Regions from separate parts of the Crystallibacter crystallopoietes genome, predicted to be linked through region 3. Evidence: predicted binding sites of a transcription regulator. Region 3 holds the regulator's gene; each other region holds the start of a gene.
The links. The regulator LexA, encoded in region 3, represses DNA repair genes until DNA is damaged. The targets are predictions, from matches to a motif close to TCGAACANNTGTTCGA.

Region 1 (7,325 bases), 300 kb from region 3:
TGCAGGTTGTTTTCCCGGGCAGCGACTACCTTGAGCTGCCGCTTCTTATCGATCTTGCGGCGCTTGGCGGGGATGTCGATGCGGCGCCGGCCGGCCAGGTAATCGCCGGTAATGGACTGCTCATTATCCAGCAGTTCCTTGAGCGAACCGGAATGGACTATCTGGCCTCCGTGCTCGCCCGCACCCGGACCGACGTCCACAATCCAGTCGGCTTCGCTGATGGTATCTTCGTCGTGCTCGACCACGATCAGTGTGTTGCCCAGATCGCGCAGGCGGGTCAGGGTTTCGATCAGCCGGCGGTTGTCCCGCTGGTGCAGGCCGATGGACGGCTCGTCCAGGACGTAGAGCACGCCGACGAGGCCGGAACCGATCTGGGTGGCCAGCCGGATGCGCTGCGCTTCACCACCCGACAGGGTGCCGGCAGCGCGTTCGAGGTTCAGATAGGAGAGGCCTACGTCCAGCAGGAAGCGGAGCCGGGCCTGGATCTCGATGAGCACCTGCTGCGCGATTTGTGCCTCGCGCGGCGTCAGCTCCAGTGAATTCAGGAAGTCGCGGCATTCCTGCAGCGGCATCGCCGACACTTCGGCAATGGACCTGCCGTTGATGAGGACCGACAGGGACGCCGGGTTCAACCGGGCGCCCTTGCATTCGGGACAGGGAACCTCCCGCATGTACTGCTCGTAGCGGTCCCGCGCATTGTCGGACTCGGTTTCCAGATGCTTGCGGTGGATGTATTGCACGGCGCCTTCGAAACCGGTGCTGTACTTGCGTTCGCGGCCAAACCGGTTGCGGTACTGAACCACCACCTTGTGGTCCTTGCCGTAGAGCACAGCCTTGCGCGCATCCTTGGATAGCTCATTGAAGGGAACGTCCATGGAGAATCCGAGTTCGTGGGACAGGCCTTCAAGCAGCCGGTTCCAGTACTGCTGCGTCGCCGTACCCAGGGCCCAGGGCGCGATCGCGCCGTCGCCGAGGCTGAGCTCCGGGTCCGGAACGACCAGGTCCTCGTCCACCTCGAGCTTGCTGCCGATGCCGGTACAGACCGGGCAGGCGCCGAACGGATTGTTGAACGAGAAGGACCGCGGCTCGACTTCGTCGATGGCCAGCGGGTGCTCATTGGGGCAGGCAAGGTGCTCCGAAAAGGCCCGGGTACGTCCCGGATCGCTTTCATCCAGGTCCACAAAGTCTGCCAGCACACGCCCCTCGGCCAGGCCCAGCCCGGTCTCGATCGAGTCGGTCAGCCGCTGCTGGATGCCGTCCTTGACCACCAGCCGGTCGATGACCACTTCGATGGTGTGCTTGAACTGCTTGCCGAGCTTGGGCGGCTCCGACAGCTGGACCAGTTTGCCGTCCACCTTGGCGCGGGAATAGCCCTTGGCGGAGAGTTCCTTGAACAGGTCCACGAACTCGCCCTTGCGCCCACGGACTACCGGGGCGAGGATCTGGAACCGGGTACCGCTCTCAAGCTCCAGCAGCTGATCCACAATCTGCTGCGGAGTCTGCCGTGTCACCGGTTGGCCGCAAACCGGGCAGTGCGGGCGGCCCACGCGGGCCCAGAGCAGGCGCATGTAGTCGTAGATCTCGGTGATCGTGCCCACCGTGGAACGGGGGTTCTTGCTCGTCGATTTCTGGTCGATGGATACTGCCGGGGAAAGGCCTTCAATGAAGTCGACATCCGGTTTGTCCACCTGGCCCAGGAACATGCGCGCATAGGCTGACAGGGATTCGACATAGCGGCGCTGCCCCTCGGCGAAGATCGTGTCGAAGGCCAGGGAGGACTTGCCGGAACCGGACAGCCCGGTGAATACGATCATGGAATCCCTGGGCAGGTCCAGGTCGACGTTGCGCAGGTTGTGCTCCCGCGCGCCCTTCACGACCAGCCGGGATAGGTCCGCCCGGACATCCTCGTGGGATCCGGGTCCAGTTGATTCACTCGCTTTTAGCACGGTTTCCACTCTAATCGAAAGTCCGTTCGAAAATGTATTGCGTTCACCACAGTCGGTGCGCACGCGGACCAAAGTTGTCCGCGTTCCTTCAACGCAGGGTGGGCTTTTTCCTCCGGCCCGCCTATCCGCTGGATCAGCGTTCCAGGGCCGCCTTGACCGCGGCCAAGGCAGTCTTGACCGTGGCGCCCTGTGCCCGGGCCGTCTCGGCAAACGTCATGGCCGCCTCGGCCAGCAGCCGCGAAGATTCGTCCCCGCCCGCACTGATCACCGTGCCGGCGCGGCCTCCGGTTGTCACCCGGCCGGCCGTCTCCAGTTCCCGGTAGGCGCGGGCCACGGTGTTGGGCACAATGCCGAGATGGTCGGCCAGCCGCCGCACCGGCGGCAGCTTGGTTCCGATAGCCAGCTCGCCGCCGTCGGACGCCTCGATAATGCGCAGGCGCAGCTGCTCGAACAGCGGCACCGAGCTCTGCTTGTCCAGCCGCCAGTCGAATTGGTCAGCTTCCATGTACCGCTGCCTGCCCTTCTGCACTTGTCCGTTCCCGGACCAATCGAATTTACGCCAATTTCCCGACGTCGGACAAGGATTTTCACTCTGGGCGCAGACCTGCCCCGGGCAGCGGCGGGCCTGTGATTAGACTGGGCGCATGTGGGAACTTGATGACATCACCATCCGCTCGGCGTCCGTCAGCGAGATGGACAACAACGTCTATTTGATCACGGCGAAGGATTCCGGCACACAGGTGCTCATCGACGCCGCGGATGATCTGCCCGCCATCGAAAAGCTGCTGGCCGAAGGGGCGCAGGACAGCCCGGCTCCCGCCAAAGTGGCGATGATCATCACCACGCACAGCCACTGGGACCATGTGCGTGCCCTTGCCGAGACAGTGAAACTCACCGGCGCCCGCACCGCGGCCGGAACCGAGGACATCGCGCAGATCGAGGTTCCCACCGCCGTCGCACTCGATCACGGGGACCTCGCGGAATTCGACGGGTTCTCGCTGGAGGCCATCAAACTCCGCGGCCACACTCCCGGCTCGGTTGCTCTGCTGTACCGCAACGCGCACGGGCCCTCGCATGTCTTCACCGGTGACTCGCTGTTCCCGGGCGGCGTTGGCAACACCCAGCAGGACCCGCAGCGCTTCTCCTCGCTGATTAACGACGTCGAACGCCGTCTTTTCGACTATCTCCCGGACGACACGGTGGTCCACCCGGGCCACGGCAAGGGCACCACGCTCGGCGCCGAACGCCCGCACCTGGCCGAATGGCGCGAGCGGGGCTGGTAGTCAGCGCTTGCGCGCAACGCAGAAGATCCGTCGGAAGGGGAAAACCGTTCCGTGCGGGCCCGCCGGATAGGCATGGCGCAGGGCCTCGGCATATTCCCTCTCGAACTCGGACGCCTCCTGGGGCTCCAAGGCGGCGAGAACCGGGCGCAGACCCGTCCCCCGGACCCACTCCAGCACCGGATCGGACCCCTGCAAAACGTGGAGGTACGTGGTCTCCCAGGCATCGGCGTCGAATCCCGCCTCCAGCAGCAGCGCGAGGTAATCCGCGGGCTCGCTGACGGCATCTTCGTGCCGGAGGACGCCGTCGAGACGGGAATGCCACCTGCTGGAGGCCGCCTGGCGGCGCATCAGCACATGCGACGGCGCGGAGAAGTTGCCCGGAACCTGGAACGCCAGCCACGCGCCGGAGCCCAGCGCTGACGCCCACGCACGCAGCAGGTCCTGGTGCCCCGGCAGCCACTGGAGGGCGGCGTTTGAGACGAGCACATCCAGATCCTCCGGCGGAGTCCAAGCCGCGATGTCGCCGACCTCGAAATCCAGGTTCTGCGGTCGTGAAGCGGCACTGGCCGCGGCGATCATGGCCGCGGACGAATCCAGTCCGGTCACCCGCGCCCGGGGCCAGCGGTCTACCAGGGCTGCGGTCAGGCTGCCAGGACCGCAGCCCAGGTCCACCACCCGGCGCGGCTCCTCGGCGGCGATCCTGCCGGTCAGGTCGAAGAAGGGGCGGCTGCGGTAATCCGCAAACTCGGCGTACTTGGACGGATCCCATTTCATGACCCCAGCCTACGGCTGCCGCTGCGCCCGTCCCCCGGCGGCGCACCGACCGATAGGCTGGAGGGGACATGAACCTACTTGAACAGCTCCCCGCAGCCGCCACCGCCAGCCCGGACGAAATCTACACCGCCTTCATCGACTGGGTGGAGGGCCGTGGCATGGCGCTGTATCCGGCCCAGGACGAGGCGGTGATGGAGCTGGTCACGGGCAACAACGTCATTCTGGCTACGCCGACCGGCTCGGGTAAGTCCATGGTGGCCATCGCTTCGCATTTCCACGCGATGGCCCACGGGCGGCGCAGTTACTACACGGCCCCGATCAAGGCCCTCGTCTCGGAAAAGTTCTTCGCCTTGTGCGACATCTTCGGCCCGGACAACGTCGGCATGGTGACCGGCGACTCGTCCGTGAACCAGGATGCTCCCATCATCTGCTGCACCGCGGAAATCCTCGCGAACATCGCCCTGCGCGAGGGCTCGGAGGCCGAGCTGGGAACCGTGGTCATGGACGAATTCCACTACTACTCGGATCCGCAGCGCGGCTGGGCCTGGCAGGTGCCGCTGCTGGAGCTGCCGCAGGCGCAGTTCCTGCTGATGTCCGCCACGCTGGGCGACGTGACCCGGTTCGAGAAGGAGCTGACCCAGCGCACCGGGCGGCAGACCACCACCGTCAGCTCGGCCGAACGCCCCATCCCGCTGCATTACTACTACGTCCAGACGCCTGTGCAGGAGTCGCTGGAGGAGCTCCTGAGCACCCGCCAGGTGCCGGTGTACGTGGTGCACTTCAGCCAGCTGGAGGCGATCGAACGCGCCCAGAACCTGATGAGCATCAACGTCTGCACCCGCGAGGAGAAGGACCGGATCGGCGAACTGATCGCCGGCTTCCGGTTCGCCCCGGGCTTCGGCAAGACCTTGAACCGGCTGGTCCGCCACGGCATCGGCGTCCACCACGCCGGCATGCTGCCTAAGTACCGGCGGCTGGTCGAACAGCTGGCCCAGGCCGGCCTGCTGAAGGTCATCTGCGGTACGGACACGCTCGGCGTCGGCATCAACGTCCCCATCCGCACCGTCCTGATGACGGCGCTAAGCAAGTACGACGGCGTCCGTACCCGGCTGCTCAACGCGCGGGAATTCCACCAGATCGCCGGCCGCGCAGGACGGGCCGGGTATGACACGGCCGGCACCGTCGTCGTCCAGGCGCCGGAGCACGTGGTGGAAAACACCAAGGCGATGGCCAAGGCGGTGGCGAAGTTCGGTGATGACCAGAAGAAGCTGCGCCAGGTGGTCAAGAAGAAGCCACCGGCTGGCTTTGTCAGCTGGGGCGAGCCGACCTACCAGAAGCTGGTGGACGGCCAACCGGAGCCGCTGACCTCCAGCTTCACGGTGAGCCACTCGATGCTGCTGAACCTGCTGGAGCGGCCCGGGGATCCCTTTGCCGCGGCCAAACGATTGCTGACCGAGAACCACGAGACCCGGGCTTCACAGCTCAACCTGATCAAGCGCGCGCTGGGCATCTACCGCGAACTCGTGGCCTCCGGCCTGGTGGAACGCCTGCCGGAGCCGGACGAAGACGGCCGCCTGGTGCGGCTGAAGATCCATCTGCAGGCGAACTTCGCGCTGAACCAGCCGCTGTCCCCGTTCGCGGTAGCCAGCCTGGAACTGCTGGATCCGGAGAGCGGCAGCTACTCCCTCGATGTCGTTTCCTCAATCGAGGCGATCCTGGAGCAGCCCCGGCAGGTGCTCTCCGCCCAGGAGAAGAAGGCCCGCGGCGAAGCTGTTGCCGCCATGAAGGCAGACGGCATCGAGTACGACCAGCGCATGGCCATGCTGGAGGAAGTCACCTACCCGCAACCGCTGGCCGAGCTGTTGTTCCAGTCCTTCGACGTGTACCGGAAGAGCGCCCCCTGGCTGGGCGACTTCGAGCTTGCGCCCAAGTCGGTGATCCGGGACATGTACGAACGGGCGATGAACTTCAGCGAATACGTGCAGTTCTACTCACTGGCACGCTCCGAAGGGATCCTGCTGCGCTACCTCACGGACGGGTACAAGGCGTTGCGCCAGACGGTGCCGACCGAGGCCCTGCGCGAAGACCTGGAAGACATCATCGCCTGGCTCGGCGAACTGGTGCGCCAGGTGGACTCGAGCCTGCTGGACGAATGGGAGGAGCTGACCTCCGGCGCCGGAGCCGCGGATCTGGCGGCGGAACATGCCAGCGAGTCCGTCCTGACCAAGGCGCCGCCGAAGCTCACGGACAACGTGCGCGCGTTCCGCGTGATGGTCCGCAACGAACTCTTCCGCCGGGTGGAGCTCTTCGAAGCAGAAAACGAAGCGGCCCTGGGGGAACTGGACGCGGACAGCGGCTGGGATGCGGACCGGTGGGCGGACGCGATGGACGCCTACTTCGACGCACATGATGACCTTGGCATCGGGCCGGACGCCCGTGGCCCCAAGTACCTGATCATCGAAGAGGCTCCCGCGGAGTGGAAGGTCCGGCAGATCTTCGACGACCCGGCCGGGGACCACGACTGGGGCATTAACGCCGTCGTCAATCTTGCCGAATCCAACGAACTGGGCACGGCAGCGGTGCGGATTACCGCCGTGGGCCCGCTCTGATTAAGATGCCAGTTATGACCAGTATCCGGCGTGCCCGCGAATCCGACGTTCCCGTAATCCTCGAGCTCATCCGTGAGCTTGCCGTCTACGAAAAGGAACCGGACGCGGTCAAGACCACCGAGAAGCAGCTGCAGCAGGCCCTCTTCGGCGAAAACCCGTCCGTGTTCGCCCACATCGCCGAGGACGACGGCGGCGTGCAGGGTTTTGCGCTGTGGTTCCGCAATTTCTCCACCTGGGAGGGCGTCCACGGCATCTACCTGGAGGACCTGTACGTTCGCCCGGAGTCGCGCGGCGCGGGACACGGAAAGGCGCTGCTGCGCACCCTGGCGCAGCACGCCGTCGAGAACGGTTATGCCCGGGTGGAATGGGCGGTACTGAACTGGAACGAGCCGTCCATCAACTTCTACCGCAGCCTGGGCGCGCTGCCGCAGGATGAGTGGTCCACCTTCCGCCTGACTGGCCCGGCGCTGCGCGAATTCGGCTCCGCAGTTCCGGCCCGGACGGCATAATGCACGACGGCGCAGCCCACCGGATCGCCGCCTCGCACGTCATGCACGGGGCCAGGACGGTGGAACACTGGTTCACCGTTCCGCTGGCCCACGGTGACGCGGACGGCCCCAGTATCGAGATCTTTGCCCGGGAATACACGTCCCTGGAGCACAGCGACGAGGCAGTGGAATCTTTGCCCTGGCTGCTGTTCCTGCAGGGCGGAC
Region 2 (7,325 bases), 1.8 Mb from region 3:
GGTGGCGCCGATGAGCGGCAGGCCGTCCGTGGTGCACGGGCGGGAGCCGACCCATTCCTCCTTGCGGTCCTGCCAGTCGATACCCTTGAACATCGGGGTCGCCGCGTCGATGATGGCCTTGATGCGCCGCGGGTCCAGCGGCGCATCGGCGTCGCGGAACTCCATCATGCCCGCCACGCGGAAGCGGTCCCCCAGCGGGGTGCAGGCCACGCGCTGCGCCGGGAAGTAGATCGGGTGCGTAGGCATGACCTCGGGCACCACCGTGAAGCTGTAACCGCGGCCGGCCTGCACCACGCGCTTGACGCCGAAGCGGCGGGCGAGCTTGCCCATCCAGGCACCGCTGGCGATGACCACGTTGTCGGCCTGGAGCAGCCGGCTGTCGGCGGCGATGACACGGACGCCGGTCCCGTCGTCCCGGATGTCCACCACGTCGAAGCCGCTGACGATCTCGCCGCCGCGGGCCTTGACCGACTCGGCTAGCGACTCCATGAACTTCGGCGGATTGATGAAGCGCTGGTCGCGGATCTGCACACCGGCCCGGACACCGGAGCCCAGTGTCGGTTCCAGGGCGCGGAGCTCGTCGCCGTCCACCAGGTTGTAGTCCACCGTGCCGCCGGCGCGGCGCACCGCGTCGAACTCGTGGACCAGGGCGTCGCGGTGCTTGTCCGAGACGAAACCCGCGAGGAACGGATCGGCGACCTTGGTGGGCTCACCGACCGCGCCATCGGCAGTGGCCGCCGTGGTCAGGGTGGTGGTGCCGGCGAAGGTGGTCCCGGTGGCGGCCGAGGCTGCGCTGCCACGAGCGGTGCCCGCCGCCGTCGTCGTTGTTTGGTGTGAAGTGTTGAGGAGGTTGCCGCCTTCGGCGAGTTCGTCGTAGGCGTCCATGCCGATGCGGTTGACCTCGGTGAAGACCTCCATGGCCTCGCGCCATTTGCCCGGGGTGCAGTGGCGGGCGAAGCCGATCAGGAAGCGCAGCAGCTGCGGGTTGGCGGAGAGCGGGATGTAGAGCGGGGAGGACGGATCGAGCATGGCCTTGAGGCCGTAGCTCAGGACGGCCGGTTCGCTCAGCGGCAGGGTCAGCGCGGGGGTCAGCCAGCCGGCGTTGCCCCAGGAGGATCCGGCGGCGACGCCTTCCTTGTCGACCACGGTGACCTGCACGCCGCGTTCCTGCAGGTACCAGGCGGTGGAGAGTCCCACCATGCCTGCGCCTACCACCACTACTTGCTCAGGCGCCTTCGAATTGCCCATTGTGTTCTCCGATCAGTGCTTCAGTTGGTGCCATTCCTGTGTTGTGTGCGGCAGGCCGGTGCCACCCCCATGGGGCACCGGCCTGCCTGTCCTGCTAGGTGGAGCTTCGGTCCGGCTGCTTCGGACCGTTGCCCGGTTTAGACGTAGTCTTTGTACTTCTCGAGCATCCGAACCGGCTTCTTCAGGGCGTCGCGGCGGAACGGGTCGCCGAGTTCGCGGGTGCACATGACCTCGATGACCGTGGTGACGCCGTCGTTCATTTGGGCGTTCAGGGCGTCCTTCAGCGCGGCGCCGACGTTCTCCAGCTGGTCCACCACGATGCCCTCGGCACCCATGGAGCGGGCCATCTCGGCGAAGCTTTCGCCGTCGTTATCCAGCTCGCCGGCGACGAAGCGGCGGTTGTAGAACTCCACCTGGTTCTTCTTCTCCGCACCCCACTGGCGGTTGCGGAAGACGATGGCGGTGACCGGGATGTTGTGCCGGACGGCGGTGAGGACCTCGCCCATACTCATGGCCCAGGCACCATCGCCGGCGTAGGCCACGGCGGGACGCTCGGGAGCGGCGGCCTTGGCACCGATGATGGTGGGCAGCGCGTAACCGCAGTTGCCGAAGCTCATCGGGGCGAAGAAGCTGCGCGGCTTCTCGAAGCGCAGGTAGCTGTGCGCCACCGAGTTGATGTTGCCGATGTCGGTGGAGATCATGACGTTTTCCGGCATGGCCAGCTCCAGCTCGCGCAGGACCTGGCGCGGGTGCAGCCAGTTGCCTTCCTCGTGCTTGGCCTCCTCGATGACGTCCAGGCTGTACTCGTCCTGCTCGTGGGTCCAGGCGCTGAGCTCCTGCTCCCAGGCGTCCTTCTCGGCCTTGATCCGCGCGGCGCGCTCTTCCTTGGTGGCGTCGCTGGTCAGCGTGCGGTCGGCGAGGAGCTGGGTGAGTTCGGTGGCGACGGCCTTCGCGTCGCCGCAGATGCCGACGTCGATCTTCTTGACCAGGCCGAGCATGGTGTGGTCTGCGTCCACCTGGATGATCTTGGCGTTCTCGGGCCAGTAGGCCTGGCCGTACTGCGGCAGCGTGCCGAACGGGCCCAGCCGGGTGCCGAGGGCAATAACGACGTCGGCCTCCGAGATAAGCTTCATGCCCGCCTTTGATCCCTGGTAGCCCAGCGGACCGCACCACAGCGGGTGGCTGGCGGGGAAGGAATCGTTGTGCTGGTAGCTGTTGACCACCGGGGCGCCGAGGCGTTCAGCGAGCGCCTTGCACTCCTCAACACCATCGGCCATGACCACGCCGCCGCCGGAGACGATGACCGGGGCCTTGGCCGTGGCGATCAACTCCGCCGCCGCCTCCAGGCTTTCCTTGCCGCCCGCGCCGCGGTCCACCCGGCGGGGCTTGGGGATTTCGGTGGTGATCTCGCCGTAGAAGTAGTCGCGCGGGATGTTCAGCTGGGTGGGGCCGTTCTCGCTCATGGCGCGGTCGAAGCAGCGGGCAGTGAACTCTGCCATGCGGGCGGGGTTGACCACGTGGCCCTGGTACTTGGTGAACTCCTGGAACATGGGCAGCTGGTTGGCCTCCTGGAAGCCGCCCAGGCCGATGCCGTTGGTGCCGGCCTCGGGGGTCACGATGACCACCGGACTGTGCGCCCAGTAGGCGGCGGCGATGCCGGTCACGCAGTTGCTGATGCCGGGGCCGTTCTGGCCGATCACCACGCCGTGGCGGCCGCTGGCCCGGGCGTAGCCGTCCGCCATGTGCGCGGCGCCCTGCTCGTGGACCACGGGGACCAGCCGGATGCCGGCGGGGGCGAAGATGTCCATGGCGTCCATGAAGGCCGAGCCCATGATGCCGAAAATGTCCGTGACGTCATTGGCGACCATGGTCTCGACGAAGGCCTCCGACGGGGTCATCTTCTGGACGCCCTGTACGACCTCCCGGCCCGTGTTCTGCTCGCTCATAACAACTCTCCTTTGAATCGTGCCGCCGCGGTGGGCGATAGGAAGTTCCAAAAATTGGTTCGGATTGCTCCCGAAAACGGGACTGAGATCAACATATGCGGTCTGGATCACATTGGTCAACACATATTCCGTTTTTTCTTCCCGGTGATACTATTTTTTGAAACAGCGGAACATTTTCTCGGCAAGGAGGCATCATGGAAGGCTTGACGGAGCCGGACCTCGGTCCGGTAGGCAGCGTCCAGGGCGAGACGCCGGCACTGCGGCTGTTCGCCCTGCTGGAGTTCATCACCACGCGCGACCAGCTCTTCACCCTGCAGTCCCTGGTGGACCAGACCGGGATCCCGAAACCCACGCTGCACCGGATGCTGCAGCAGCTGGAGGGCGCGGACCTGCTGATGCGCCAGAGCGACGGCAAGCATTACGGCACCGGCGCGCGGATGCGGCGGATGGCCGAGGACGTGCTGCTCAACGACACCCGACACGGCTCCCGTCACGCGGTACTGAAGAGCCTGGTGGACGAGATCGGTGAAAGCTGCAACATCACCGCGCTGTCCGGCAACGAGGTGATCTACCTGGACCGGGTGGAAACCACCGAGCCGCTGCGCATCCATCTGGGCCCGGGCTCCCGCGTGCCCGTGCACTGCTCGGCCAGCGGCAAGATGATCCTCTCCCAGTTCGGCCCCGCCCAGCGCGAGCGCGTGATCGCGATGCAGCCGCTGAAGGTCTTCACCCGCCACACGCAGACCGATCCGGCGCTGCTGGAGGAGGAGCTGCGGCAGATCCGGCTGGATGGCTACGCGCTGGACCGCGAGGAATTCCTCGACGGGCTGGTCTGCATAGCCGTTCTCGTGCCCAACGCGACCACGCGTTCCAACATGTGCGTCGCGGTGCAGGCGCCCATTGTCCGGATGTCCTCGGAGGACCTGGTCCGCCTGCTCCCCTCGCTGCGCGCCGCGGCGGAAACCCTGGGCCGGATCGAAGAGCAGCAAATGTCCGATGGGCCCTCCCTGGCCCTCTCACTGGCAGGAGGATGAGCATGGACTTCCGCCCCGGCCTGATGGTCTCGGCCCGCGACGCCTTCGGCATCGACAGCGGCCTGATGGTGCCGATGTTCCCCGAGCCCAACGAGCACGTGCCGGAGATCGATCCGGCCTACCGCTTCAACCACGACGTGACGCTGGCTCTGCTGGCCGGCTTCGCGCACAACCGCCGCGTGCTGCTGCAGGGGCTGCACGGCACCGGCAAGTCCACGCACATCGAGCAGGTGGCCGCGCGGCTGAACTGGCCGTGCATCCGGGTGAACCTGGACGGCCACATCAGCCGGCTGGACCTGGTGGGCAAGGACACCGTGGTGATTGAGAACGGCCAGCAGGTCACCCGCTTCCAGGAGGGCGTGGTGCCGTGGGCACTGCAACAGCCCATGGCCCTGATCTTCGATGAGTACGACGCCGGACGGCCGGACGTCATGTTCGTCATCCAGCGACTGCTCGAGCGGGACGGCTCCTTCACACTGACGGACCAGAACCGCGTGCTGCGCCCGCACCCCGGCTTCCGGCTCTTCGCTACCTCCAACACAGTGGGGCTGGGCAACCTGAACGGGATGTACCACGGGGTGCAGCGGCTCAACCATGCGCAGATGGACCGCTGGAACATCGTGGCCTCGCTGAACTACCTGCCCGCCGCGGAGGAGATCGCCATTGTCCAGTCCCGGGTTCCGTCACTGGCGGACGGGGCGGGCACGGCGTTGGTGGCGTCGATGGTGGAGGTGGCCAATCTAACCCGGCAGGGCTTCCTGGCCGGCGACGTGTCCACACTGATGTCCCCGCGAACCGTGATCAGCTGGGCCGAAAACGTGGCGGTCTTCCGCGACCCGGCGCTGGCCTTCCGGCTCTCCTTCGTCAACAAGTGCGACGAGTCGGAGCGCACCGTGGTGGCCGAATACTTCCAGCGCTGCTTCGACGCCGAGCTCGAGGAATCCTTCGAGCTCGCCCCCGCGTACGCCTGAGCGTCATCGTGACGATGGATAGCACGGCGACGGCAGATCGCACGGGGACGGCAGATACCGCTGCCCGGCGCCGGCAGCAGCAGATCCGGCAGCTGTGCGCTGCCAGTATCCGCGCGCTGGCCGCGGACCCGGCCCTGGACTTCCGCGGCGACCATCTTTACCGGGGCCGCAGCGTGCTCCCGCTGAACGCGCCGCACCTCTACCCGGACCAGGCGGCCGACGGCTTCGGTTCCTTCCGCGGCGCGGCGGACGGGATGGCGCTGCGGCTGCTGCACTCCGACGCCGCGCTCCACGCCCGGCTGCGGCCTGCTGGCCAGACCGCGCGGCTGGTGTTCGAGCTGCTCGAGCAGTTCCGGGCGGAGTCCCTCGCCGGCCAGCCCGGGGTGGTGCGCAACCTGCGGGTGCGCCACGAGGCCTGGTCCACGCAGTTCCACCGCTCCGGCCTGACCGAGACGTCCCTGGGCCTGCTGCTCTATACGGTGGCCCAGGTCTGCCGGTCCCGCGTGACCGCCGAGCCGGTGGTCGCCGAGACCGAGGACTTGATCGAGCAGACCCGCGGCAGGCTTTCGGCCCTGCTCGGCCCGGACCTGGCCCTGCTGCGGCGGACGCGCACCCGCCAGACGAACTACGCCGAGCCGGCGCTGGCGATCGCCGTCGTTATTGAATCCCTTGCCGATACCGCGCAGGCGGACAACGACGGCGGCGCCGAGCGTTCCGCGCGCAAGACCCGCGAGCAGTTCAGCCTGCTGGTGGACGCGGAAGACGACGCCTGGCTGCCGGAGACCGCGGCCTCGGGCGCCAGCCCCACGCTGGCGGACGACGGCGGGGCCTACCGCGCCTTCACCACCGCTTATGACCGGGTCCAGCGCGCCGCCTCGCTGGTGCGGCCCGAGCTGCTGCACGACTACCGGCGCCGGCTGGATAAGCGGATCGCGGACAGCGGCGTGAACGTGGCCCTGCTGGCGCGGCGGCTCGAGCCGCTGCTGTGCGTGCCGGTGACCTCAGGCTGGAACAGCGGGCAGGAGGAAGGAATGATCGACGGCGCGCGGCTCAGCCAGCTGGTCTGCTCCCCCGCCGAACGCCGCCTCTTCCAGACCGAGCGGCACGAGGCCAGGCCCGCCACCGCGGTCAGCTTCCTCATCGACTGCTCCGGCTCCATGAAGCAGCACGGCGAGGGCATCGCGGCCTACGTGGACGTTTTCCTGCGCGCGCTGGAGCGGATCGGCGTGGCCACCGAGGTCCTGGGCTTCACCACCGGGGCGTGGAACGGCGGCAAGGCCGCGCGCGACTGGAAACGTGCCCGCTCCCCGCGCCGCCCGGGCCGGCTCAACGAGGTCAACCACCTCATCTTTAAGGACGCGGACACCAACTGGCGCAAGGCCCGGCCCGGCATCGCGGCGCTGCTGAAGACCACGCTGTACCGCGAAGGGATCGACGGCGAGGCTGTCCAATGGGCGGCTCGCCGGCTGGCCGACCGGACCGAAGAGCACCGGATCCTGATTGTCCTCTCCGATGGCAGCCCGGCCGACGGCGCCACCGCGCTGGCCAACGACGAGCATTACCTGCAGCAGCACCTGGCCACCGTGGTCCGCGGGCTGGAGGACTCCGGCGCGGTCAACGTCTTCGGCGTCGGGCTTGGCCTGGACATGAGCCCGTACTTCTCCCGCTCGTTGATCCTCGACACCGAGCGGCTGGGCCAGCCCGAAGGCGTGCGCGAACTGACCGGACTGCTGGAGCGGTCGCTGCCGCCGCCGAGGTAAGGTACTGGCGATCAGCGCGCTAATGCCGAGAATCTCGGACTGGGCCAAGACACGACCAGCACCGGAGTCTTGCCACGACTAGGCAGCGTTACTGATCGCGGCGATGGGAATTCATAGGGTTCCGGAATGCGGGACCGTTGCCCAGCGCCCGATCGAAACTGGTTCGGGCGACCTTTGCTCATCCCTGGCATTCTTGCAGCAAAGCTCACGTGACTATGGTGGCCGAGAGGGACCAATGAGCCGACGCTGGCGCCCCCATGGGAAGGCTGCGTTGGTTCGTCATACCTCACCTGCATCCTCAAGCACCGGAACGGGCGACATTGTATTCCGCCAAATGCAAAAGTCTGCGGTCGTTTGTGCCGTCCT
Region 3 (7,325 bases):
GGCTGGCTTCGTGACCGCAGCCGCACCGGAAATTGGCAGTCAGCATGCCGGTCCGTTGCGGGATGGGCTGCGTTCCCTGCAGCTGGCATTCCGCGAAGCATCAACGATTCAGGACGAACCGGGCAAGGGCCCGGGCGAAAAGTACACCGGTCCGGTCAGCTAACCCTGTCTCGTCTATATCAAGTTCGACGCCGGAGCCTCGCTCCGGCGTCGAACTTTTATTATCGGGTGAAGCTGATCTCCAGGGAGTCCACCCGCTCCATAAAGTCCGGGTCGCCGCCCAGCCTCCGCTGCAAACGAGCTGCCAAGGCCTGCAGTTCGGTCCGCCCAAGCCCCTCACGGACCTTGAGTACGAGGCGCAGCTCAGGACCGGCTCCGCCACCGGCAACAATCTGGCCGGCGGCGGTTTTTGCCCCGATTCCTCCACCAGGCGCCAAGCCGACACCGCTGATATCGGCCTCCACCGCGACTGCTTGTGACACGATCCCGGTCAACCATTCGTCTTTGTAGGACGGCACCCATTCCTGCTGTTTGGCCAGAGCCCACATGCCCGGGCGGCGAACAACGAAAGTGAGTTCAGCACCAGGATCAACGACGAGCAGTTCCGCCTTCTCGGCGACCGCGGAAAGTGCCGCACGTGCGGCGTAGACGGCCACAGGCCGCGCTTCCGGATGCCAGGCTTCCAGGGCGGCGATGGAAGTAAACACGGGCAACGCCCGCCGACCATCCGGAGCCTGCACAGTCACGAGCGCCATGTCCGCCTGTTTGTCGGCAGACAGTCCGTGAGCACCGGCTTCTTCCTCTGCCAACTGCGCGACAATCGGCACAAAGACACGCGCCGTCGCCAGGGCACGGACAACATCGACTTCTCCACCGGTGCCGCGGACGAGCGCGGATAATGCTTCGGTGTAAGCAGCGTCGGCGGTGCCGTCGTCCTGGTCGAAATTATGCAGCGGATTGCCCGAGCCGCTCAGATCCCGTCCTTCCCAGGACTGTCCGGCGGAGTCGGTGTTGCCGCCGGCGCCCGCCAGCGCCGCTGCTATGTGTCCGGGAAGCTCACGCTTTTCCACTTCGGTCAGCGACGGCCGGCGGTATCCAGGGCCTGCGGCAGGGTAAAGGCACCAGCGTAAAGTGCCTTACCCACAATCGCGCCTTCAACACCTTGCGGCACCAGTGCACGCAGTGCGACCAGATCATCGAGACTTGAAATTCCGCCGGAGGCAACGACCGGCTTTTCCGTGCGCGCCGCAACTTCCTGCAGCAGTTCGATGTTCGGGCCCTTGAGGGTTCCGTCTTTCGTCACGTCGGTAACAACATAACGTGCGCAACCGGCATCCTCGAGACGAGCCAGCACCTCCCACAGATCGCCGCCCTCCTTGGTCCACCCGCGTGCTGCCAAAGTCGTGCCGCGTACATCTAGCCCGACGGCGATTGCGTCGCCGAATCGGTCGATGGCCCGGGCCGTCCATTCAGGGTTCTCCAGCGCAGCTGTGCCGAGATTCACCCGGGCAGCCCCGAGTTCCAGCGCCCGCTCCAAGGAGGCGTCGTCCCGGATGCCTCCCGAAAGCTCAACCTTGATGGAGAGTTCCTTGACGACGCGTTGGAGTAATTCGGAGTTCGAACCGCGGCCGAAGGCAGCGTCCAGATCTACCAGGTGGACCCACTCAGCGCCGTCGTTCTGCCAAGCCATCGCAGCGTCCAGTGGGTCGCCGTAGCTGGTTTCGCTGCCGGCTTCGCCCTGAACGAGGCGGACGGCCTGGCCGTCGGCAACATCCACTGCGGGTAGCAGTTCCAGAATCGGGGCGTTGTCTGTAGTCATTCGGTATGTCTGCTTTCTGGGTTGATTGGAAAGTTCTACTCGGACGGGCCGAGCGTGAGCAGGTATGCGGCCAGCAGTGACATTCCGGCCAAGACCCAGAAGCTGATGACAATAGCCTTCGGGGCTTTCTGGCTGCGGAAGGATATGGCTCCGCCGATTAGCAGTCCGGCAACGCCCATGAGCACGATGCTCCACATGTCTAGCCCAGCGTCCGGAGCCAGTTGCGCAGGAGCTCAGCTCCGGCATCGCCTGACTTTTCCGGGTGGAACTGCGTCGCGCACAGAGGGCCGTTTTCGACAGCAGAGATGAACCTTCCTCCGTGTTCGGACCAGGTCACCTGCGGCGGGGTCATGGCCGGCTGGGACACATCGAAATCCCAGCGCTGCACTCCGTAGGAGTGGACGAAATAGAAGCGTTCATCCTCGATGCCGGCAAACAGGCGACTGCCTTCGGGTGGCTCAACAGTGTTCCACCCCATGTGCGGTACAACTTCGGCAGCAAGACGCTCCACCGTTCCTGGCCACTCCCCCATGCCCGGGGTACTGACGCCGTGTTCAACACCCTCCTCGAACAACACCTGGAGGCCGACGCAGATGCCAAGAACCGGCCTGCCCCCGGCAACGCGGCGCCCGATCCAGCGCAACGCATCCACCTTCTTCAGCTGCTCCATGACAGCGGCGAAAGCGCCGACGCCGGGAACCAGCAGGCCATCCGCATTGAGAACATCCTCGGAGGCATGGCTCAGCGTTACTTCCGCGCCGACATGCTCAAGCGCCCGCACCGCGGACCGGACGTTGCCGGATCCATAGTCGAGGACGGTGATTTTCGGGGCTGATTTCACAAGGCCCCCTTCGTGGAGGGAATACCTTCCACGCGCGGATCCGGTTCGATAGCAGCCCGTAACGCCCGCGCAAAAGCCTTGAACTGCGCCTCAACGATGTGGTGAGGGTCCCTTCCGCCCAAGACCCGCATGTGCAGGCAAATCTGTGCATGTAGGGTGACGGCCTCGAAGACGTGGCGCGTCAGCGAGCCAGTGAAGTGACCGCCAATCAGGTGGTACTCCTGGCCGGCAGGTTCCCCGTCGTGCACCAGATAAGGACGTCCGGAAATGTCCACCACGGCGTTGGCAATGGCTTCATCAAGCGGAACAGTGGCCTCGCCGAACCGCTTGATTCCGGCCTTGTTGCCGAGGGCGCTTTTAAGGACTTCCCCCAGGGTAATGGCGACGTCTTCAACAGTGTGGTGGACGTCGATATGGGTATCGCCGGACGCCTTTACTGTCAGATCCATCAGCGAGTGCTTCGCCAGCGCCGTGAGCATGTGGTCATAGAACGGCACAGTCGTGCTGATATCGGATTGGCCCGTGCCATCGAGGTTCAGTTCCACCAGGACGGAGGATTCACTTGTAGTGCGTTCAAGGCGCGCGGTGCGTCCGGTGGCAATATCCACGGTCATTGGAGTCCTTTGAAGAAAATCGATTTGGCTGTCCACGAAGACGTGCGCCTCTTATATCAGTCTAGGAGAAATCGCTCAGACAAGCTCGCGGAGGCGGTTCAGGAAGGCCGTGGTCTCCGCCTCAGTGCCGGCAGTAACCCGCAGATGGCCCGGAATCCCCACGTCACGGATGAGCACTCCGGCGTCGAGCAAACCCTGCCACACTGCGTGCGGATTGCTTACTCCCCCGAAGAATACGAAGTTCGAATCCGAGGGCGCGGGACGCAGACCCATATCCGTGAGTTCGGACACGATCCTGTCACGCTGGCCCTTAATGTCTTCAACGTTGGCCAACAGCGCATCCGCGTGGTCCAGGGCTGCAACGGCAGTTGCCTGGGTGATGGCGGACAGGTGGTAAGGCAGGCGGACCAAACGCAAGGCATCCGTCACTTCGGGCGCCGCGGCCAGATAGCCCACGCGTGCCCCCGCTAAAGCGAACGCCTTGCTCATCGTTCGCGAAACGATCAGACGCTCCCTGCCCTGCAGCAATTCCAGCGCGCTGGGGGTGCCGGTGTGGGCAAACTCGGCATATGCCTCGTCCACAATGACCATGGTGTTGTATTCGGCCCCGGCCTCGTACACAGCTTCTACAACGTCCAGGCCCAGAGCCGTCCCGGTCGGGTTGTTAGGCGAACAGAGAATGACGATATTGGCGGCTGATTCCCTGACTGCCCGAGCGGCTGCCTCGGCCGTCAAACTGAAGTCGGAGGAGCGAGCTCCGGTGACATATTCGGTGTCTGTGCCGCTTGCGAGCAACGGATACATCGAATATGTAGGAGGAAAGCTCAGTAAGCGTCGGCCTGGACCTCCAAAAGCCTGCAGAATCTGCTGGAGGACTTCGTTCGAGCCATTGGCAGCCCAAACGTTTTCTTCCGTTAGCCCATGGCCCAGGTAACGAGCCAACGCTTGACGCAGTTGTGTAAATTCGCGGTCCGGGTAACGGTTCAACCCCGTTGCTGCCGCCTCGACGGCGGCCGCAATGGCCTTGTGAACACTATCGGGAAGTGGATGGGTGTTCTCGTTAACATTCAGCAGCACCGGCACATGTAGCTGGGGTGCGCCGTAGGGTTCTAAGCCTCTGAGGTTGTCTCTAAGAGGCAGGCGATTCAGGCGTTCTAGCTGGTCACTCACCGATCAAGCTTAAGCTCCGGCCGGCCCGGGGCAGGAATCGGGCCAGCCGGAGGGTCTCATATTACGGCCGCTGGCCGTCGCCGCTGACGGGTACGTGCAGTTGCTGTCCGGCGTGCACGATCGAGTCCGGAAGGTTGTTCAATTGCGAAATCTCAGCGATCACATCGTGCGGATTCCGCTCAGGGGCAACGGCACTGGCGAGTTCCCACAAGGTCTGCCCGGAGCCGACCGTCACAGTGATCGTCTCGCCTGCTCCTAGACCGCCACTGGTGGAGGCCACTGCGGGAGCCGTAAAGAAGCCGATCAGCGTCAACAAAGCAGCAGCCGAAAGGATGAGCGGAAGGCCGATCAACAGCAGACGGCCGCGACGGGTGAGCTGGAGTGGTTGAGTATGGCGCGGTACGGCAGGCGACTGCGGTGCGAGCTGTGCAGACATGTTGACACCTTTCCCGATCTGCGAACGTTTATGTCCGAGATCTCCTTATTCGAATTTACGTTCGAATCCTTCTTCCACAGTTTTAGCACCTATGATCGAACATTGTCGAGACTCACTAGAACAAATGTTTGAAAGTCCACCATGACTCCCCTAGCGTTAAACCAAAGGTGGCCGTACATGAAGTGCATCAGCTGCCACTGACAAAATAAGATTCCGGTTCGAATTCAGGCACGGCACTGCTGACTCGGATCGGACGGAGAAACCGGAGTCCGGGCCATGTCGAAGAACGTTTCCAGAGCAGCTGCCACATCAGACAGCAAACAGACAAAGCCGACTCGGGCTGCAGGGCAGCCCAAGGGCCTGACTGCGCGCCAAAAGAAAATCCTTGAAACCATCCAGGAGTCTGTAAGTGCTAATGGTTATCCGCCATCGATGAGGGAAATCGGTGACACCGTCGGACTGGCAAGCCTGTCCAGCGTGACGCACCAGCTGATCCAACTCGAAAAGATGGGCTACATCCGCCGTGACCCCAAGCGTCCCCGCGCCATGGAAGTGCTGACTCCGCTCGTCATTGAGGACGGCGCTGCCCGAATGGCCGGGGTGGAACAGGCAGACAATGTCAGAAGTATCAACGGTTCCACCGTCTCAGATCTCGGCAGCGGGTCGGACACAGCCATGGTTCCCCTCGTCGGTCGTATCGCCGCCGGCGGCCCCATCCTGGCGGATCAGGTCATCGAAGATGTTATGCCCCTTCCGAGACAGTTGGTTGGCCATGGCGAACTGTTCATGCTTAAGGTCTCCGGCGATTCCATGATTGACGCAGCCATCTGTGATGGTGATTGGGTTGTCGTGCGGAGGCAGCAAAGCGCCAACAACGGAGATATCGTGGCAGCCCTCCTCAACGACGAGGCAACTGTGAAGACATTTCGGCAGCGGGACGGCCATACTTGGTTGTTGCCACAAAACACCCAATACGAACCGATCCTCGGCGACCATGCAACGGTCATGGGCAAAGTGGTTTCAGTGATGCGTACTTTGTAGACGGATGCTATTTGTCGCCAAGGCGGTCTCGTCCCGCCAGCATGGCAGCGAACGGCTTTCCCGCTAGTTGCGGCGCTGCAGCTAACGTTCCCTTGCAATAATGTCCATCTCTTTGGACAGGCCGGAGCTGAGGGCCGGGCGCCTTCTGCGTCACGAGTTCTGTGGTGCCATCACCCACAGACTTGGCCTTCCTGCAGGGTGGGGGCGGTAGGTCCACCCGTGCATGCCTCATCGGACTCGATGAGCACGCACTAATATCATTGGCTTCGCATAGCGGGAAGGGCGGTCAACCCGTCTGACGGGCTGAGAGCCGTTCCAAGATCTGCAGCGCCACGCTCCGGTCCTTAGTTGACCAGAATGGGGGCAATGCAGACCGGAGAAAACTGCCATAACGGGCGTTCGCCAAGCGGGAATCCAGCACCGCGACCATGCCACGATCGCCCGCGGCGCGAATAAGGCGTCCGGCCCCCTGAGCCAGGCGGACTGCGGCGTGGGTAGCGGAGACGGACATAAAACCGTTGCCTCCGGCTTGCGCCACCGAGCGGGTCCTCGCTGTCATGAGAGGGTCATCCGGACGGGGAAACGGAATCCGATCGATGATGACGAGCCTGCAGGCGTCTCCGGGCACGTCCACACCCTGCCATAGGGTCATCGTCCCGAATAGGCAGGTATCCGGCTCCGCCGCAAACTGCTTGACCAAGGCAGCGATCGATGACTCGCCCTGGCACAGGATTTCGCTATTGATCCGCCGTCGCATTTCAGCGGCCGCTTCCTCGGCCGCCCGCCGGGAAGAGAACAGCCCCAATGCCCCGCCTCCGGAAGCCTTCAGGAGTGCCTCCAGCTCGTCCAACTGTTCGGCGCTAGTTCCGCGCTCAGGCTTCGGCAAATGCGAAGCCACATACAGCACTCCCTGCTTCGGATAGTCGAACGGGCTTCCAACGTCTGCACTTGAGTACGCCGGTGCACCGGCCCCCATCAGTCCCAGCGATCCGGCCACCGCATCGAAAGCGTTGCCGATGGCCAACGTCGCCGAAGTCAGAACCACAGTATGGCCGTCAAACAAACCTTCACGTAGCCGTGAGGCCACGGACAGAGGTGCCACGTTGACCGTTGCGGGCTGCGTATCGTCCTCTGACCCGAAATCGGTTCCGGACCCGAAATTGCTGGGCCTGGTAATCCACACGACCTCCCGAGCCTGGGCCGCGGAGAGAATCCGGTCGCATACCTCCAGCACAACCATCAGCCTGGAGCGGGCCATCTGCCGCCCACCGTCCGCGCTGTTCGATGTGTCCGATTTGGAGTCGGAAAGTGCGACTCGGCAAGCCTCACGCAACTGCGTCAGCGCCATCTCATGATCGTCACGCAGCCCAGAGGCCATCAGCCCCGTGGCAGTGGCGGCCAAGG
Region 4 (7,325 bases), 550 kb from region 3:
CGGCGACGAAGTAGAGCACGACGGCGGCAAGCAGGTTGACCGCCTTCGAAGCCAGCACGGTCCGTTGTGCCCGCTTCCAGCCATTGTCGACGGCGGACACCAGGCCGCGTCCGTCGCGAAGCTCATCGCGGATACGTTCGAAGTAGACGATGAATGAGTCTGCCGTCTGGCCAATGGCAACAATCAGACCCGCAACACCTGCGAGGGAAAGCCGGTAGTTCTCGGTCCACCCAAGCAACGCAATCGCCAGATAAGTCAAGAACCCTGCCACAACCAGTGAGGCGATGGTGACAAACCCGAGCATGCGGTACTGGAACAGCGAGTAGACGGCAACCAGGGCCAGACCAATCAAGCCGGCGATGATGCCCATGCGCAGCTGTTCGTCACCCAGGGTTGCGGAAATCTGCATTTCGCTCTGGATCTCGAAGCTGATCGGCAGGGCACCGTACTTGAGTTGCTCGGACAGCGCGCGGGCGGACTCTTCCGTGAAGTTACCCGTAATCTGCGGTTTGCCATCGGGAATCACAGCATTGGTTGTCGGAGCCGAAATGACGGTGCCATCGAGGACAATGGCGAACTGGTTCTGTACACCGGTCATTCCGAAGAGGCGTTCGGTAACCTTCTTGAAGGTCTGCGTGCCCTCTTCATTGAATTCGATGTTGACGGCCCACTGGTTCAGCGACTGACCCTGAGTACCGCGGACCTGCCCAAAGCTGGCGGTCGCGATATTGGTACCGGGTACCTCGACCGGGCCGAGAATGTACTTCATCCCGGTATCAGGCTCACACGCCACCATGGGCTGATCCGCCGGCGCACGCTCTTCGGTAGCAGCAGCAACGGCCGCCGGATCCGTGCAGTCCAAGGCCTCGAACTTCTGATACAGCTCCGGCGTAATCCAGTTCAGATCGCTGGCGTCCGTCGGCTCAGCCGTTGGCTCCGGCAGTTCCTCTTCCGGTGTGCGGCTTTCTTCCGGAACTGCTGCTCCTTGGCTTCCGGCGAGGACGGGCCGGAACTCCATCGCGGCGGAGGCCTGGATGAGCTCCCTGGTCTTTGCATCGGGGACACCGGGCAGGCTGACTACAACGTTGCGGCCCGACTGGGTGCTGATTTCGGCCTCGGCGACGCCGGAGCCGTCGACACGCTGGCGGATAATTTCCACGGCTTGTGTCAGTTGCTCGGCAGAAATTTGATCACCGCCGCCTTGGACCTGCGGAGCCAGAATCATCTGCGTTCCGCCCTCAAGGTCCAGCGCCAGCTTCGGCGCCCAGGTGGCTTGGCTGGACATGACCCCGCCGGCGAGAGCGGCGGTGAGGACGGCAAATAGGACACCTAGCCAGACCAAGGTCCGTTTGGCTGCGGTGGTGTGACCGGATCGTGCCATTGATGATCTTTCTCTCATCAGCTTTGGCCGGCGGTGCTAGTGCACCTGTGTGACAACCAGGCAGGGCTCTGCCCTACCCGGTGCCGCGTCGACAAAGCCGTTATCGGCCTACTTGTTGTCTTTGTTGTTTTCTTCGTTGAGACGGTTCAACGGGTCCTCCGCCGGCTCCGAAGCGGGAGCGGTGCCGCTGTTCTCGCCCGTCAACGCCGAGGCATCGTCCGGTACAGCAGGACTTTCGGTGTCGACTACTTCGTTGACAGCCTGCGTATGGACGGTGGCCGTATTGCCCGGCGACAGCTCAATGACAACCTTGTTCTCGTCGCGGTCCACGGAGACAACGGTGCCGTACAGACCGAACGCGGTCATAACCTGGGCGCCCGGATGCATTTTTTCCTGCAGCGCTTCAGCCTTTTCCCGCATCTGGGCCTGGGCCTTCTTCTGCTTGCGGAACATCATGAAGATGAGCAGGCCGAAGATCACGAACAACGCGATGGTCATGAAATCGATGCCACCGCCCTGCGGCTGCGCGTTGCTGGCGGTCAAGACGTTTTCGAACACAGAGTTGTTCCGTTCCTTGTTCTGGGTTGAGCCCGAGGTGGCCGGGCCCAGCGGTCTACGCCGGCATCACCGCGGCCTGAACGGCCCCAGGATGTGCCCGGCATCTCCACTATTCTACGCGTCGTGGCAAACCGGCGCGCATCTTCAGTTGTCGGAGAAATCTGTTTCGTCTTCGGCCAGTACGGTAAACAGGTCAGCACCCGTCCGGACCGCCGATTCCGGCATCTCGATCCCCAGATGAGCCCAGGCGGCCGCAGTGGCTACGCGCCCTCTCGGAGTGCGGCCCAGCAGCCCTTCACGGACCAGATACGGTTCCGCCACCGTTTCAACGGTCTCGGTCTCCTCCCCCACGGCGATCGCCAACGTGGACAGCCCAACAGGTCCGCCCCCAAATTTGGTGATCAACGCGCTGAGCACCGAGCGGTCGAGACGGTCCAGCCCGCGGGCATCCACTTCATACATGTCCAGCGCCGCGGCCGCCGTCCGGGCATCGATTTCCTCCACGCCGTGGACCAGCGCCCAGTCCCGGACGCGGCGCAACAACCTGTTGGCAATACGCGGCGTTCCACGGGAGCGACCGGCAATTTCCGCGAAACCGGCAGAATTGATCTTCAGATCGAGCAGCATGGCAGAGCGGCGAAGCACCAGTTCGAGCTCCTGGGTTGAATAGAACTCCAGATGCCCGGTAAATCCGAAGCGGTCGCGCAGCGGCCCGGGCAGCAGGCCCGCCCTCGTGGTAGCGCCGACCAAAGTGAAGGGCGGCAGGTCCAGCGGAATCGCCGTCGCCCCAGCTCCCTTGCCGACTATGATGTCCACCCGGAAATCCTCCATGGCCATATAGAGCATTTCTTCGGCGGGACGGGACATGCGGTGGATTTCGTCCAGAAACAGAATCTCACCCTCTGTCAGCGAAGACAGAATGGCAGCCAGGTCGCCGGCATGCTGGATGGCTGGTCCCGAGCTGATGCGCAGCGGCGCATTCATCTCGGCCGCAATAATCATGGCCAACGTGGTTTTTCCGAGACCGGGCGGGCCCGAGAGCAGAACGTGGTCCGCAGTCCGCTCCCGGATCCGGGAAGCTTCGAGCACCAGGGAGAGCTGCTGGCGAACCCGGGCCTGGCCCACAAAATCGGAGAGGTTCTTCGGGCGCAGCGCGGATTCAATGGCCCGCTCCTCCGCTTCCCCCGCCGCCGAAACCAGGGATTCGCGGTCTGCGTCGGAAGCCATTATCTGGCCCCCGCGGCAGTCCGCCGCGCACTGCCGCTGCGCGCACCGTCCTGGCCCAGGCTGCGCAGCGTCAGCCGGAGCATGTTCGCCACATCACCCGCTGCCGCCGCTTCCGGATGCTCTGCGGCGGTGTTGTCCAGGGCCGCTCCGGCGTCCTTTTCGGTCCAGCCGAGGCCCTTGAGCGCTTCAAGTACCTGGTCTTCCCAGGCCTGCGCGGCGGGAGCGGAAGCCTCGCCAAGGGGCACGAGTTTGCCGGCAAGTTCAAGCACCATCCTGCTGGCAAGCTTTGGACCGATGCCGGGAACCTTGCTGAACGTTTTGGTGTCCCCTTCGGCAGCGGCAATCCGCAGGATTTCAGGACTGTGGACCGACAGAGCAGCCAGTCCCAGCCGGGGACCGACACCGCTGACGGAAATAAGTGTCTCGAAAACTTCCCGCTGGGAGGCGTCCTCGAAGGCATAAAGCGTCATGGAATCTTCGCGCACGATCATCGTCGTGGACAGTTCCGCCTCGCGGCCGATGTGCAGGGTTGCCAGGGTCTGCGGGGTGGCCTGGACCAGCATCCCGAACCCATTGACATCAACGACGGCGGAATTCAGGCCAACATAGCTGACGATTCCCCGCAACGAACTAATCATGTACCCGCTCCAAAACAGCTTCCAGGGGAAATCGGAGCCACTTGCCGGCATCCGTTCTTCCGAACATACGTACGAACAGCCTACGACGACGAGCCGCTGATCGCAGCACCGCCACGCCTCGTGGTGGTCAGCGGACCTTGCGGCGCGCCTTCGCCTCAGCCTCTGCCCACAATCGCTGGGCGGCAGTCTGCCCGGAGCCGGACTGGCCCCTCGAGCCAGCCACCGGAGCCGTGCTTCCACGCCACGCATGAGTAATGGCCAGAGCCAGGGCATCGGCGGCATCGGCCGGCGTCGGCGGCCTGTCCAGCCGCAAAATCCTCGTGACCATTTTCGTCACGGCGGTCTTGTCCGCCTGGCCATTCCCGGTTACCGCGGCCTTCACCTCCGTAGGAGTGTGCAGTGCGACGGTGATTCCGCGACGGGCAGCTGCGGCAATAACGACGCCGGAGGCCTGGGCCGTGCCCATCACGGTACTGACATTGAGCTGGCTGAATACACGCTCGACGGCGAGTACGTCAGGCGAGTACCTGTCGAGCCACTCATCGATCGAGTTGGAAATGGCGAGGAGCCTCTGCTCAAGGGCGGTGTCCGCCCGCGTGCCTACCACCGTGACGCCGACCAGGGTCGCCCGTCGATTGGGCTCAATGTCCACCACGCCGAAACCGCACCTGGTCAGGCCCGGGTCTACTCCCAGCACCCGCAACGTCACAGCAGCACTACGCGTCTTCGGATTCCAGCGTTGCCATGACCTCTTCGGAGATGTCGGCGTTTGAATAGACGTTCTGCACGTCGTCGAGGTCCTCGAGAGCATCCACAAGCTTCATGAATTTGCGCGCCGCGTCCGCTTCCAGCTCGACCTCCATTGAAGGCACAAACTCGACCTCGTCGGTCTCGTATTCGATGCCGGCTTCCTCCAGACCGGCGACCACTGCACGCAGGTCGGTCGGATCGGAATGGATTTCGAAGTTGTCGCCGGACTCCTTGACCTCTTCGGCGCCTGCGTCCAGCACCGCCATCAGGACGTCGTCCTCGGTCAGATCGTTCTTGGGCAGAGCGACAACACCCTTGCGTGCGAACATGTACGCCACCGATCCCGGATCGGCGATGGTTCCGCCGTTGCGAGTGATGGCCAGGCGCACCTCCGAGGCGGCGCGGTTCTTGTTGTCGGTCAGGCACTCAATGAGCACTGCCGATCCCTGCGGACCCCGCGCTTCGTAGATGATTTCGGTGTAGTCGACTACTTCGCCGGTCAGGCCTGCTCCGCGCTTGATGGCGCGGTCAATGTTGTCGTTCGGCACGGACGTCTTCTTGGCCTTCTGCACGGCCAGTTCCAAGCCGGGGTTTCCAGCCATATCGGCTCCGCCAGCGCGGGCGGCAACTTCAATGTTCTTGATCAGCTTCGCGAAAGACTTCGCACGGCGGGCGTCGATGACCGCTTTCTTATGCTTAGTGGTCGCCCATTTAGAGTGTCCCGACATGCTTACGCTTCTCCTCTAACGATTCGGATAAAAAGTTCGTGGATGCGGCGCTCCCCCGTAACCTCCGGGTGGAAGGATGTCGCCAGCAAATGCCGCGAACGCACTGCGACAATTCTAGCCGTCCCGTGCAATGTATCCGTATGGGAGGCTTCCTGCGGCTCAACCTGGGCCAGGATCTCCACGCCTTCCCCCACTCGTTCCACCCACGGCGCGCGAATGAATACGGCATGGACCGGCGCGGGCTCGGCGCCGGGCCCGGTCGCGCTGAATTCGAGTCCGCTGAAGCGCAGATCCGTTTCAAAAGACTCGCGCTGGCGGCCGAAGGCGTTCCGGCGCACCGTAATATCGAGCCCGCCCAGGGTTTGCTGGGGATTGCCCTTTAGATCAGTGGAGGGATCGGCAATCTCATCGGCAAGCATGATCATTCCTGCGCACGATCCGTATACCGGCATGCCGTCGGCAATCCGCTTCTGCAAGGGGACGGCGAGTTCGAAGATGCGCGTGAGTTTGTCGATGGTCGTGGATTCACCGCCGGGAATCACCAGACCATCCACCGCATCGAGTTCGGCCGGGCGGCGGACCGGGACCGCGGAGGCGCCGCTGTGTTCCAGAGCCGCGATGTGTTCGCGGACATCTCCCTGCAGGGCAAGTACACCAATGTTGACCAACGGCTGATTCCTCGGGTTTCTCATCAGGGGCCGGAACTTGAGCGGCCGCTGCAAAAACAGTAACGCCAACCCTTGGTCCAGCGCTAAATAGGCCGGCGCACAATCGTCCCCGAAAGGTCATAGGCCTCTTGTATAGTTTCTACTCATGCGACACCTCCTTGCGACCCTTGCCGGAAAGGCCGTTAAGACGGTGGCGAAACTGCGCGGAGGTGGTTCCGCCCTCCCCGGCCTGGTCGCGGAGAAGATCGATCCGAACTTCCTGCCGCGCACTCTGGGCAACCTGCCCCAGGGCGTCGTCGTCATCAGCGGCACCAACGGCAAGACCACCACTACCAAAATGGTGGTGGAACTGCTGCAGGGCCAGGGGTTGAAAGTCTTCACCAACCGGACCGGCAGCAATTTCACCCGCGGCGTGGTCGCAGCCGTGCTGGGCGAAGCCACCATCGGCGGCAAGCTCGGCGCAGACGTTGCCGTGCTGGAGCTCGACGAGGCCCATGCGGTGCACTTCGTCAAACTCGTCGCACCGCGCTACTGCCTGCTGCTCAATGTCATGCGCGACCAGCTGGACAGGTTCGGCGAGATCGAGACCACGGCAGGGTTCCTGCGGCAGATCGCGGCGGCCACCACCGAGGCCGTGGCGCTCAACCGGGAAGATCCGCGCATTGCCGCCCTGGCCGAATCCGTTACCGCGGAGCGGGTCCATTACTTTGGCTTGGCCCCGCAGCTGCGTGCCATGTTCCCCAATGACGATGACATGCGTTCGGGCGGCACCAGCGATATCTCCGACCTGCCCGCGGCCGACGTCGTCCTCTCCGCCTGCGAGGGTGCCTCGGCTACTTTTACGGTTGGCAGCCGCGATATTGACGCCGAGCTGAAGCTCACGGGCGTGTACAACATCTACAACGCCGCCGCCGCCTTGGCGCTGGCCCGGACCGTGGTCGGCGCGGACGTGGATGAAGAAGCCCTGCTGGACTCGCTGGAGGCCGTCACTCCTGCCTTCGGCCGCGGCGAGAGCCTCACCGTCAATGGCAAGCCGCTGGACCTGGTGCTGGTGAAGAATCCGGCTGGATTCCGTCTAGCCCTGCGCTCGTTCCCGCCTGAAGGCTTCAGCACCATGATCGCGATCAATGACAATTATGCGGACGGGCGGGACATGTCCTGGCTGTGGGACGTGGATTTCGATTCGCTTGCCTCAGCCGGCGTTGCGGAAGTCAGCGGAGTGCGTGCCAACGACATGGCGCTGCGGCTGTTCTACGAGGACGTCCCGGTACGGCACGTGGACACGGATCTTTCGGCATCGCTGCACCGGTTCATCGCACTGGAACCGGAGGCGCCCAAACGTATTTACTGCACTTACACCGCCATGCTCGCGCTG

Region 1: a site for LexA is predicted at 1,961-1,976, ahead of uvrA (excinuclease ABC subunit UvrA). Genes of this name have one in related genera too.
Region 2: a site for LexA is predicted at 3,242-3,257, ahead of xsc (sulfoacetaldehyde acetyltransferase). Genes of this name have one in related genera too.
Region 4: a site for LexA is predicted at 3,864-3,879, ahead of ruvA (Holliday junction branch migration protein RuvA). Genes of this name have one in related genera too.

Annotation. Positions count from the first base shown of each region.
Region 1 covers NZ_CP018863.1:3,923,059-3,930,383, reverse strand. Annotated here, with positions in the region: gene uvrA (excinuclease ABC subunit UvrA) at 1-1,946, opposite strand, end outside; gene AC20117_RS18085 (GntR family transcriptional regulator) at 2,080-2,451, opposite strand; gene AC20117_RS18080 (MBL fold metallo-hydrolase) at 2,591-3,229, shown strand; gene AC20117_RS18075 (trans-aconitate 2-methyltransferase) at 3,230-4,003, opposite strand; gene AC20117_RS18070 (DEAD/DEAH box helicase) at 4,072-6,612, shown strand; gene AC20117_RS18065 (GNAT family N-acetyltransferase) at 6,627-7,121, shown strand; gene AC20117_RS18060 (alpha/beta fold hydrolase) at 7,121-7,325, shown strand, end outside.
Region 2 covers NZ_CP018863.1:1,837,665-1,844,989, reverse strand. Annotated here, with positions in the region: gene AC20117_RS08770 (NAD(P)/FAD-dependent oxidoreductase) at 1-1,248, opposite strand, end outside; gene xsc (sulfoacetaldehyde acetyltransferase) at 1,386-3,194, opposite strand; gene AC20117_RS08760 (IclR family transcriptional regulator) at 3,389-4,228, shown strand; gene AC20117_RS08755 (AAA family ATPase) at 4,231-5,199, shown strand; gene AC20117_RS08750 (cobaltochelatase CobT-related protein) at 5,214-6,959, shown strand; gene AC20117_RS08745 (hypothetical protein) at 7,258-7,325, opposite strand, start outside.
Region 3 covers NZ_CP018863.1:3,620,692-3,628,016, reverse strand. Annotated here, with positions in the region: gene AC20117_RS16800 (DUF1844 domain-containing protein) at 1-163, shown strand, start outside; gene AC20117_RS16795 (SseB family protein) at 222-1,070, opposite strand; gene priA (bifunctional 1-(5-phosphoribosyl)-5-((5-phosphoribosylamino)methylideneamino)imidazole-4-carboxamide isomerase/phosphoribosylanthranilate isomerase PriA) at 1,076-1,819, opposite strand; gene AC20117_RS23560 (CG2302 family histidine operon protein) at 1,855-1,998, opposite strand; gene hisH (imidazole glycerol phosphate synthase subunit HisH) at 2,019-2,660, opposite strand; gene hisB (imidazoleglycerol-phosphate dehydratase HisB) at 2,657-3,274, opposite strand; gene AC20117_RS16775 (histidinol-phosphate transaminase) at 3,350-4,444, opposite strand; gene AC20117_RS16770 (LysM peptidoglycan-binding domain-containing protein) at 4,506-4,880, opposite strand; gene lexA (transcriptional repressor LexA) at 5,157-5,921, shown strand; gene AC20117_RS16760 (ATP-dependent DNA helicase) at 6,208-7,325, opposite strand, start outside.
Region 4 covers NZ_CP018863.1:4,170,002-4,177,326, forward strand. Annotated here, with positions in the region: gene secD (protein translocase subunit SecD) at 1-1,381, opposite strand, end outside; gene yajC (preprotein translocase subunit YajC) at 1,490-1,939, opposite strand; gene ruvB (Holliday junction branch migration DNA helicase RuvB) at 2,084-3,166, opposite strand; gene ruvA (Holliday junction branch migration protein RuvA) at 3,166-3,804, opposite strand; gene ruvC (crossover junction endodeoxyribonuclease RuvC) at 3,932-4,513, opposite strand; gene AC20117_RS19205 (YebC/PmpR family DNA-binding transcriptional regulator) at 4,521-5,282, opposite strand; gene pdxT (pyridoxal 5'-phosphate synthase glutaminase subunit PdxT) at 5,285-5,950, opposite strand; gene AC20117_RS19215 (Mur ligase family protein) at 6,096-7,325, shown strand, end outside.